2 regions of the Microbispora cellulosiformans genome follow, and region 1 is predicted to be linked to the other one. Evidence: predicted binding sites of a transcription regulator. Region 1 holds the regulator's gene; the other holds the start of a gene.
The links. The regulator HspR, encoded in region 1, represses chaperone genes until heat shock. The targets are predictions, from matches to a motif close to ANTTGAGTCNNNNNGACTCAANT.
Positions count from the first base shown of each region.

Region 2: the regulator HspR is predicted to act here: its motif matches at 2,190-2,212, upstream of lon (endopeptidase La).

Region 1 covers NZ_VYTZ01000008.1:113,397-119,255, forward strand. Annotated here, with positions in the region: gene clpB (ATP-dependent chaperone ClpB) at 1-2,244, opposite strand, end outside; gene F5972_RS23060 (heat shock protein transcriptional repressor HspR) at 2,328-2,675, opposite strand; gene dnaJ (molecular chaperone DnaJ) at 2,680-3,855, opposite strand; gene grpE (nucleotide exchange factor GrpE) at 3,934-4,584, opposite strand; gene dnaK (molecular chaperone DnaK) at 4,581-5,859, opposite strand, start outside.
Region 2 covers NZ_VYTZ01000006.1:397,802-403,660, forward strand. Annotated here, with positions in the region: gene F5972_RS18905 (HAD-IA family hydrolase) at 1-543, shown strand, start outside; gene F5972_RS18910 (MFS transporter) at 595-2,061, opposite strand; gene lon (endopeptidase La) at 2,226-4,586, shown strand; gene F5972_RS18920 (Fic family protein) at 4,652-5,791, shown strand; gene F5972_RS18925 (acyl-CoA synthetase) at 5,852-5,859, shown strand, end outside.

The sequences.
Region 1 (5,859 bases):
CCGCACCGCGTTCAGCACCGCCTCGCGCTTGCGCTCGCCCTCCATCGTCGGATCGACGAGGAACTGCGAGCCGATGTTCGAAGTGAGGATCAGGATCGTGTTGCGGAAGTCGACCGTGCGGCCCTGCCCGTCGGTGAGCCGGCCGTCGTCGAGCACCTGGAGCAGGATGTCGAAGACCTCAGGGTGGGCCTTCTCGATCTCGTCCAGCAGCACCACGGTGTACGGCCTGCGCCGGACGGCCTCGGTGAGCTGGCCGCCCTCCTCGTATCCGACATATCCGGGCGGCGCGCCGACCAGGCGGGCGACGCTGTGCTTCTCGCCGTACTCGCTCATGTCGATGCGGGTCATGGCCCGCTCGTCGTCGAACAGGAACTCGGCGAGCGCCTTGGCCAGCTCGGTCTTGCCGACGCCGGTCGGGCCGAGGAACAGGAAGGAGCCGGTCGGCCGGTCGGGGTCGGCGATGCCGGCCCGGGCACGCCGTACGGCGTCGGAGACGGCCTGCACGGCCTCACGCTGGCCGATGAGGCGCCTGCCCAGCTCGTCTTCCATCCGCAGCAGCTTGGCGGTCTCGCCCTCCAGCAGCCGCCCGGCGGGAATGCCGGTCCACGAGGAGATGACCTCGGCGATGTCGTCGGGGCCGACCTCCTCCTTCACCATCGGCTCGGCCTCGGCCTCCGCCGACTCGGCGGCCCTGGTGGCCTCGGCGAGCTCCTTCTCCAGGCGCGGGACGTCGCCGTACATGAGCCGCGACGCGGCCTCGAAGTCGCCGTCGCGCTGGGCCCGCTCGGCCGCGCCGCGCGCCTCGTCGAGCTGCTTCTTCAGCTCGCCGACCTTGTTGAGGCCCGCCTTCTCCCGCTCCCACCGGCTGACCAGCGCGTTGAGGTCCTCCTGGCGGTTGGCCAGCTCCTCGCGGAGCTTCTCCAGGCGCTGCCGGCTGGCCTCGTCGGTCTCCTTCGCGAGCGCGAGCTCCTCCATCTTCAGGCGGTCCACGCTCCGCTGGAGCTGGTCGATCTCCACGGGCCGCGAGTCGATCTCCATGCGCAGCCGCGACATCGACTCGTCCACCAGGTCGATGGCCTTGTCGGGCAGGTAGCGTGCGGTGATGTAGCGGTCGGAGAGCGTCGCGGCGGCGACCAGCGCGCTGTCGGAGATCTGCACCTGGTGGTGGGCCTCGTAGCGGCCCTTGAGCCCGCGCAGGATCGCGATCGTGTCCTCGACGGTCGGCTCGCCGACGTAGACCTGCTGGAAGCGCCGCTCCAGCGCGGGGTCCTTCTCGATGCGCTCGCGGTACTCGTCGAGCGTGGTGGCGCCGATCATCCGCAGCTCGCCGCGGGCCAGCATGGGCTTGAGCATGTTGCCCGCGTCCATCGCGCCCTCGGCCGCGCCCGCGCCGACCATCGTGTGCAGCTCGTCGATGAACGTCACGATCTGGCCGTTGCTCTCCTTGATCTCGGTGAGCACGGCCTTGAGGCGCTCCTCGAACTCGCCGCGGTACTTCGCGCCCGCGACCATCGCGCCGAGGTCGAGCGCCACGAGGCGCTTGTTGCGCAGGCTCTCGGGCACGTCGCCCGCGACGATCCGCTGGGCGAGACCCTCCACCACGGCGGTCTTGCCGACGCCGGGCTCGCCGATCAGCACGGGGTTGTTCTTGGTGCGGCGCGACAGCACCTGGACGACCCGGCGGATCTCGCTGTCGCGGCCGATGACCGGGTCGAGCTTGCCCGCCCGCGCCGCCTCGGTGAGGTCGACGCCGTACTTCTCCAGCGCCTGGTAGGTGTCCTCCGGCGTCTCGCTGGTCACCCGCGCGTGCCCGCGGACCTTCTCGAACGCCTCCAGCAGCGCGTCGGGTGTGGCGCCCACGCCCCTGAGCAGGTCGGCGACCTGCCCTCCGTCGGTCGCCAGCCCGACCAGCAGGTGCTCGGTCGAGACGTACTCGTCCTCAAGCTGCTTGGCCCGCTGCGCCGCCGTGTTGATCACGGTCAGCAGCTGGCGCGAGCTGGACGGCGCGCTCACGGTGGAGCCCTGCGCCTTGGGCAGCCGGCCGAGCAGCTCCTCGGCCTGGGCGCGCAGCCTCGCCGGGTCCGCGCCGACGGCCTGCAGCAGCGACCCGGCGATGCCGCCGTTCTGCGCCAGCAGGGTCGTCAGGAGGTGGGCGGGCGCGACCTCGGGGTTGCCGTCGGCCGCGGCGCGGCGCACAGCCGCGGACAGGGCCTCCTGGCTCTTCTGGGTGAACTTGTAGTCCATATGTCGATGCCTCGATTCCCCGTTAAGGCAGGTGGCAGGTGGCAGGTTGCGGGCGGGTGGCAGGTTGCGGGCGGGTGGCAGGTTCAGGCGGGTGGCAGTTCGTAGCGGACCAGTGCCCGCACCATGGTGAGCTCACCCCGCAGCCGCGCGACCTCCTCGCGCAGGCGCAGGTTCTCCGTCTCCAGTTCGAGAATCCGCTTGATGCCGGCGAGGTTGATGCCGTGCTCCTGGGAGAGCCGCTGGACCTCGCGCAGCAGCACGATGTCCCGGGTGGAGTACAGCCGTCCCCGCCCCGCCGTACGGCCGGGGCTGACGAGGCCGAGCCGGTCGTACTGGCGGAGCGTCTGCGGGTGCAGCCCGGACAGCTGGGCGGCCACGGAGATCACATAGACAGGGGTGTCGTCGGAGATGTCGAAAAACCTGGCATCCATCGGCTCACTCGCTTCTGGCCTGCTTGATCAGCTCTTCGCGGAGGTCCGGCCCCTCGGTCGCGTTCCTGAACTCCTCAAGGGCCGCGCGGGCCTTGTCGTCCAGGTTCTGCGGCACCATCACCTGGACGGTGACCAGCAGATCGGCCTTGGTGCCGTCCTTGCGCGGGGCCCCGCGCCCGCGCACCCGGAAGGTCCGCCCGTTCGGCGTCCCCTCGGGGATTCGGAGGGTCACCGGCATGCCCTTCAGCGTCGGCACCTTGATCTCGGCGCCGAGCGCGGCCTCGGGGAAGGTCACGGGAACCGAGACGGTCAGGTTCTCCCCGCTGCGGCCGAACACCGGGTGTGGCTTCACGTGCACCAGCACGTAGAGGTCGCCCGCCGGGCCGCCGTTCTCACCCGGCGCGCCCTTGCCCTTGATCCTGATGCGCTGGCCGTCGCCGACCCCGGCGGGAATGCGAGCCTGGATCGTGCGGGTGCTCTTGCCGCGCCCGCTGCCCTCGCAGACGGGGCAGGGGTCGTCGACCACCAGGCCCCGGCCGCGGCAGTCGCGGCACGGCTCGGAGAAGGCGAAGTTGCCGAGGTTGCGGCTGGCCGCCCCGGTCCCCTCGCAGGTCGGGCAGACTCTCGGCGTGGTGCCGGCCTTCGCCCCCGTGCCGCCGCAGGCCGCACAGGCGGACGAACTGGTGAGCCGGAGCGACACCGTGGTGCCGTCGACCGCCTCGCCGAAGGCGAGCGTCACCTCGGACTCGACGTCCTGGCCGCGCCGTGGCCGGCCGGTCGTGGTGGTCGTGCGCGGGCCGCCGCCCCGGTTGAACAGGCCGCCGAAGAGGTCCCCGATCCGTTCGCCCGAACCCGAGCCCCCGAACAGGTCGCCGAGGTCGAAGTTGAAGCTGCCGCCGCCGGGCCGCTGACCCCCCGCGCCGGCGAACCCGCCCACGCCGGACCCGAACAGCGTGCGGGCCTCGTCGTACTCCTTGCGCCGCTTGGCGTCGGAGAGCACGTCGTAGGCCGCGGAGACCTCCTTGAACTTCTCCTCGGTCTGCTTGTTGCCGGGGTTCGCGTCAGGGTGGTACTGCCGGGCGAGCTTGCGGTACGCCTTCTTGATTTCCTCGGCGCTCGCGGTCTTGGGCACACCAAGGACGGCGTAGTAGTCCTTTTCCAAGTAGTCCTTGGTGCTCATCTATCGCTTCCTTCACACGAAAGGGGAGTGACTGAGGTCTCTCCCGATCCTTCCCGATCGGGAGAGACCCCCGGCTGTTCAGTTCTCGTCGGATCCATCGGCGGCGCCGGAGTCGTCCGCCGCGTCGCGCGGCGCCTCCTCCTCGCTCGGCTCGGCGACGGCCACCCGGGCCGGGCGCAGGATCCGGTCGTTGATCCGGTAGCCCGGCTGGAGGATCTCGACGCACGTCGGCTCCGTCACCTCCGCCGAGTAGCTGTGCAGCAGGGCCTCGTGCACGGTCGGGTCGAAGGGGTCGCCCTTCGTGCCGTACGTGGTCAGGCCCAGCTTGCCGACGGCCGTCTCCAGCGACTCGCTCACCTTCGCGAAGCCGCCGGTGAGCTCGCCGTGGTCGCGGGCGCGCCCGATGTCGTCGAGCACCGGCAGCAGCTCGGTGAGCACGCTCGCGACGGCCTGCTCCTTGACGGTGATCCGGTCGCGCTCGACCCGCTTGCGGTAGTTGCTGAACTCCGCCTGCAGGCGCTGGAGGTCGCCGGTGCGCTCCGCGAGCAGGTCCGCCGCGGACCCCTCGGCCGCCGCGACCTCCGGCTCCTGGGCGACGGAGGCGGACTCCGCCTGCGCCGCGCCGTCGTCCACCGTGGTGGCCTCGCGGGCCCTGCCGGTCTCCGGGTCGATCTTCCGGTTGTCGCGGATCACCGGCTCCTCCTGGGAACCGTTCTCACGCGGGCTCACTTGCTGCCGCCCTCCCGCTCGTCATCGACGATCTCGGCCTCGACGACGTCCTCGTCGGCCTTCGCCTGCTGGCCGGTCGCGCCCGCGCCGGCGTCCGCGCCGGGCGCGGCGCCCTCGGCTCCGGCCGCCTGGGACTGAGCGTAGATCGCCGAGCCCATCTTCTGGCTGACGGTCGCGAGCTTCTCGGCGGAGTCGCGGATGACGGCCGTGTCGGTGCCCTCCAGCGCCTTCTTCAGCTCGGCGAGGGAGTCGTTGACCTCGGTCTTCACGTCGGCCGGGACCTTGTCGTCGTTCTCGCGGAGGAACTTCTCCGTCTGGTAGGCCAGCGCGTCCGCGTTGTTGCGGACCTCGGCGTCCTCACGGCGCTTCCGGTCGTCCTCGGCGTAGGACTCCGCCTCGCGCATCATGCGCTCGATGTCGTCCTTGCCCAGGGCCGAGCCGCCGGTGATGGTCATCGACTGCTCCTTGCCCGTGCCGAGGTCCTTCGCGGACACGTTCACGATGCCGTTGGCATCGATGTCGAAGGTGACCTCGATCTGCGGGATGCCGCGCGGGGCCGGGGCGATGCCGGTCAGCTCGAAGGTGGCCAGCTTCTTGTTGTACGCCGCGATCTCGCGCTCGCCCTGGTAGACCTGGATCTGCACCGACGGCTGGTTGTCCTCGGCCGTGGTGAAGACCTCCGAGCGCTTGGTCGGGATCGTCGTGTTGCGCTCGATGATCTTGGTGAAGATCCCGCCCTTTGTCTCGATGCCGAGGCTCAGCGGGGTCACGTCGAGCAGCAGGACGTCCTTGACCTCGCCCTTGAGGACACCGGCCTGGAGCGCGGCGCCGATGGCGACGACCTCGTCCGGGTTCACGCCCTTGTTGGGCTCCTTGCCGCCGGTCAGCTCCTTGACGAGCTCGGAGACGGCCGGCATGCGGGTCGAGCCGCCGACCATGACCACGTGGGCGATGTCGGAGACCTTGATCCCCGCGTCCTTGATGACCTGGTTGAACGGGCCCTTGCAGCGCTCGAGCAGGTCCGCGGTGATCCGCTGGAACTCCGCCCGGGTGAGCTTCTCCTCCAGGTGCAGCGGGCCCTCGGAGGAGGCGGTGATGTAGGGCAGGTTGATCGTGGTCTCGGTCTGGGCCGACAGCTCGATCTTGGCCTTCTCGGCCGCCTCGCGCAGGCGCTGGAGGGCCATCTTGTCCTTGGCCAGGTCGACCCCGTGCGCGTTCTTGAAGCGGGTCACCAGTTCGTCGACGACGCGCTGGTCCCAGTCGTCGCCGCCGAGG
Region 2 (5,859 bases), on a different contig from region 1:
GCCCCCGAGGACGTCGCCCGCCTGGCCTCGTACGTCACGGGGGCCGAGGCCGGGTTCGAGGACCGCTACTGGGAGGTGCGGCTCGACTTCGACCGCGGCTCGCTCGACCCGGCCGCGTACTGGTCCCACGTGTACGGCAGGCCGATGGGCGGCGCGGGCCTGGACGAGGTCGTCGCCCTCGACGTGGCGAGCTGGTCGCGGCCCAACGAGGAGACGGTGGCGATCGTCGACGAGCTGGCCAAGGTCGGGGTGCCGATGGCGCTGCTGTCCAACATGCCGGTCTGCGTCGCCGAGGGCATCGACGCCCTGCCGTTCATGCGGCCGATCGGACCACGCTTCTACAGCGGCCGGATGGGCCTGGTGAAGCCCGAGGCGGAGATCTTCCACGAGACCGTGGCCTGGCTCGGGGTCGCTCCCGGCGACCTCGTCTTCGTGGACGACCGGCTGGAGAACGTCGCGGCGGCCGAGCGGGCCGGGCTCGCCGCCGTCCACTTCCGCGACGCCGCCGCCCTACGCGAGGACCTGAAGTCGCTTCTCGGCTGAGCGCGTGGCCCCCCGTGCCCGGGGCGGAGGGGGCGCACTAGACCCCCCGCGTCAGGTGCCCGAACTCGCCGGAGGGCGGGAGCCGAGCGGCGACGCCTCGTCCGGGCGTTCGGGGGCGGGCGGCGCGACCTCCTGCGCGGCGAGCACGTTCGTCCTGATCGTGACGAAGGCGATGACCGCCGCGACGACCATCATGACCGCGCAGACCAGCATCGAGGTGTGGTACCCCCGGGTGAACGCGGCGGGCGACTCGTAGGCGTCGCCCGTCAGCCCCACGAGCGGCGGCACGGCGGCGACGGCCAGCAGGCCGCCCGTCCTGGCCAGGGCGTTGTTGACCCCGCTCGCGACACCCGCGTACCGCTCCTCCGCCGTGGCGAGCACGGTCGCGGTGAGCGGGGCGACGGCGGCGGACAGCCCGAGCCCGAACACGCACGCCGCGGGCAGCACGTCGGCCAGGTAGGACGTGCCCGGGCCGATGCGGCTCATGAGCAGCAGCCCGGCCGCACACAGCAGGATGCCTCCCGTCATGGGGAGGCGCGGGCCGATCCTCCTCGCCAGCTCGCCGGCCCGGGACGACAGCAGCAGCATGAGGATCGTGACCGGGAGCATCGCCGACCCGGCCGCGATGGGAGACAGCCCGGCCGACACCTGGAGCTGGACGACCAGCAGGAAGAACACCAGCCCCATCGCCGCGTACATGACCAGCGTGACGACGTTGACCGCGGTGAACTCCCGCGAGGCGAAGACCCCCACGGGGACGAGCGACCGGGGGGAGCGCCGGATCTGCACCACCACGAAGCAGACGGACAGGATGATCCCGGCGGCCAGCGGCACCAGCCCGTCACCCGCCAGGATCAGGCCGTACGTCAGCCCGGCCAGCGCGGGCGCGGCGAGGACGGTCCCGAGCACGTCGAAGCGGCCGTGCGGCCCGGTGTCTCTGGTCTCGGGCACGTGCCGGGCGGCGACGCCGACCACGACGGCGGCGAGCGGCAGGTTGAGCAGGAACACCCACCGCCAGCCGGCCGCCTCGACCAGCCACCCGCCGAGCAGCGGGCCGACGGCGGCGGCCACGCCGCCCAGCCCCGACCAGGCGCCGACGGCGCGGGGCCGGTCGTCCGGCACATAGCTCGCCTGGATGATCGCGAGGCTGCCGGGGATCAGCAGGGCCGCCCCGATGCCCTGGAGGGCGCGGGCGAGCACGAGCACGGGGGCGTTCGGCGCGATCCCGCAGAGGGCGGAGGCCAGGGCGAACCACACCACCCCGACGACGAAGATCTTGCGCCGGCCGAGCCGGTCGCCCAGCGACCCGCCGAGCAGGATCAGCGCGGCCATCGTGAGCGTGTAGCCGTTCACGGTCCACTGGAGGCCGGACATCCCGGCGTCGAGGTCGCGGCCGAGGGCGGGGAGGGCCACGTTGACCACGGTGCCGTCGAGGGTCGCCAGGGACGACCCGAGGACCGTGGTGAGCAGCACCCAGCGGCCCGTCGCCGAGCGGAGTCGGATATGCCCGGATGTCATGCAGGCCATCATGCGCCATCCGGAGGCGTGGGCATGCCCCGGCATCGGGGGAATCGAACAGCGATTACACGATTACGATCGCTCACAGCGAACTGACGCAGAACAGGGAACAGGGACGGGCTCCTGTTAGTTGAGTCGGCATAACTCAACCCATTGGAGTGCTGATGTCCCAGGTCCTTCCCGTCCTCCCGCTCGACGACGAGGTAGTCCTGCCCGGCATGGTCGTTCCCTTCGACCTGTCGGACTCGGAGGTCCGCGCGGCCATCGACGCCGCCCGGGCCGGTGGAGAGAGCACGGTCCTGCTGGTGCCCCGCGTGGACGGCCGCTACGGCCCGGTGGGGGTGAGCGCCGTCGTGGAACAGGTCGGGCGGCTGCCGGGCGGCGAGCCCGCGGCCGTCGTGCGCGGCGTGCACCGCATGCGCGTCGGCACCGGCACCACCGGCCCCGGCGCGGCGCTGTGGGTCGAGGCGACGGTGCTGGAGCCGGTCGCCGCCGGGCCGAGAGCGGGAGAGCTGGCCAAGGAGTACAAGGCCCTGACCACCACGATCCTGCAGAAGCGGGGCGCGTGGCAGGTCGTCGACGCCGTCAACCAGATCACCGACCCTGCCGTCCTCGCCGACAGCTCGGGGTACGCCCCCTGGCTGACCATCCAGCAGAAGCTGCTGCTGCTGGAGATCGCCGACCCCGCGGAGCGTCTCGACAAGCTCGTCGGCTGGGCCCGCGACCACCTCGCCGAGATGGACGTCGCGGAGACCATCCGCAAGGACGTTCAGGAGGGCATGGAGAAGCAGCAGCGCGAGTTCCTGCTGCGCCAGCAGCTCGCCGCCGTACGCAAGGAACTGGGCGAGCTGAGCGGCGACCCCTCCGACGAGGAGGAGGACTACCGGGCCCGCATCGAGGCCGCCGACCTGCCCGAGAAGGTCAGGGAGGCGGCGCTCAAGGAGGTCGCCAAGCTGGAGCGGACCTCCGACCAGTCGCCCGAGACCGGCTGGATCCGCACCTGGCTCGACACGGTGCTGGACGTCCCGTGGAACGTCCACACGACCGACTCCTACGACATCGCGGGCGCCCGCGCGGTGCTCGACGCCGACCACACCGGCCTCGACGACGTGAAGGACCGCATCGTGGAGTACCTCGCGGTCCGCAAGCGCCGGGCCGACCAGGGACTCGGCGTGGTCGGCGGGCGCCGCAGCGGCGCCGTGCTCGCGCTGGCCGGCCCTCCCGGAGTCGGCAAGACATCGCTCGGCGAGTCGGTCGCCCGCGCCATGGGCCGGAAGTTCGTCCGGGTCGCCCTGGGCGGCGTGCGCGACGAGGCCGAGATCCGGGGCCACCGGCGCACGTACGTCGGGGCGCTGCCGGGCCGCATCGTCCGGGCGATCCGCGAGGCGGGCTCGATGAACCCCGTCGTGCTGCTCGACGAGATCGACAAGGTCGGCGCGGACTACCGGGGCGATCCCACGGCGGCGCTGCTGGAGGTGCTCGACCCGGCGCAGAACCACACCTTCCGCGACCACTATCTGGAGGTCGAGCTCGACCTCAGCGACGTGCTGTTCCTCGCGACGGCCAACGTCCTGGAGCAGGTGCCCGGCCCGCTGCTCGACCGGATGGAGCTCGTCACGCTGGACGGCTACACCGAGGACGAGAAGGTCGCCATCGCCCGCGACCACCTGCTGCCGCGCCAGCTGGAGAAGGCGGGCCTCACCCCGGCCGACGTGACGGTCGAGGAGGCGGCGCTGCGCCGCCTGGCGGGCGAGTACACCCGCGAGGCCGGCGTCCGCTCGCTGGAGCGGTCGATCGCCCGCGTCCTGCGCCGGGTGACGGCGAAGGTCGCCCTCGGCGAGACGGAGCTGCCGGTGACGGTCGCCCCCGGCGACCTGGTCGCCTACCTGGGCCGGCCGCGGCACGTGCCCGAGTCGTCCCTGCCGGAGGCCCGCCAGCGTACGGCGGTGCCGGGTGTGGCCACGGGCCTCGCGGTGACCGGCGCGGGCGGCGACGTCCTCTACGTGGAGGCGTCGCTGGCCGACCCGGAGACCGGGGCGACCGGCGTCACGCTCACCGGGCAGCTCGGCGACGTGATGAAGGAGTCGGCGCAGATCGCGCTGTCCTTCCTGCGGTCGCGCGGCGCGGAGCTGGAGCTGCCGGTCGGGTCGCTCCGGGACCGGTCGGTGCACATCCACGTGCCCGCGGGCGCGGTCCCGAAGGACGGCCCGTCGGCGGGCGTCACGATGACCACGGCCCTGGCCTCCCTGCTGTCGGGCCGCCCGGTCCGCGGCGACGTGGCGATGACCGGCGAGGTGTCCCTGACCGGCCGGGTGCTGCCGATCGGCGGGGTCAAGCAGAAGTTGCTGGCCGCCCACCGGGCCGGGGTCACCACCGTGCTCATCCCCGCGCGCAACGAGCCCGACCTGGACGACGTGCCGGCCGAGGTGCTGGCCGACCTCACCGTCCACGCGGTGAGCGACGTCCGCGAGGTCCTCGACCTGGCCCTGACCCCCGCGACGGTCACGCGGCAGGCCGTCGCCTAACCGGCATAAATGGACGAATCATCCGGTCGCTTGACCGGATGATTCGTTCGTGCTGTCATGGCCCCATGTTGTACGGCACACCGGCGCTGGAGGCCGAGGACGAGAAGGTGCTCGCCGAGATCGAGGAGATGCGGCGCGACCTGAAGTACCGGCTGGCCGAGGCGCACCGGTGGGACGGCCTGCTGCGGAGGCAGTTGCAGGCGCGGGCGATCCAGGGGTCGAACTCCATCGAGGGCTACCACGCCAGCGTCGAGGACATCGAGTCGATCATGTCGGGGGAGGACCCCCTGGAGACGTCGGCGGCCGTCGCCCGCGAGATCTCGGGGTACCAGCAGGCGCTCACCTACATCGGCACCCTCTCGCGGGCGTGGGCCTTCCGCTACGACGCCGGCCTGCTGCACGCGCTGAACTTCATGATGATCGGCCACCACATGAACAAGACCCCGGGCACGGTCCGGCCCGGCGGAATCTACGTGCGGAACTCGGCCACCGGCGAGGTGGTCTACGAGGGCCCGGACCACGAGCAGGTGCCCGGCCTGCTCGCGGAGCTGGTCGAGTGGCTCAACGAGGGCGATCTCGACGCCGCCGGCTACGTGCGCGCCGCGATGGCCCACCTCAACCTCGTCAAGATCCACCCGTGGCGGGACGGCAACGGGCGCGGGTCGCGGGCGCTGCAGACGCTCGTGCTCGGCCGCGACCAGATCACCACGCCGGAGTTCGCCTCGATCGAGGAGTGGCTGGGCGAGGGCCGCACCACCTACGAGTACTACGACGTACTCGGCCTGGTCGGGCGCAGCCGGTGGAGCCCGCATGGGGACACCCTTCCGTGGGTGAGATTCGTCCTGCGCTGCCACCACATGCAGGCCCAGCGGGTGGGGCGCCGGCTCGCGGAGGCCGGCGAGGTGTGGATGCTGCTGGAGGAGTGGACCGGGAAGCAGGGCCTGAACCCGCGCACGGTCTCGGCGCTCTACCAGGTGTTCGTCTCCCGGCGGCTGCGCCGCGGCATGTACCAGGCCGACGAGGGGCTGAGCCAGGGCCAGGCCGCCCGCGACCTGCGCGAGCTGACAGCCACCGGATGGCTCCAGCCGTACGGCGAGACGAAGGGCCGCTTCTACGCCCCGGGGCCGAGGATGACGGAGATCAAGGCCGCGTTCGCCGAGCGGGTCACGCCGCTGCGCGACCCCTACCGCACACTGGAGCGCTGAGCGGACGCCATCGGGAACTCGCGCCTACCGCACCGGTGGCGGAGCGAGTAACTTTCGGTCATGCACCC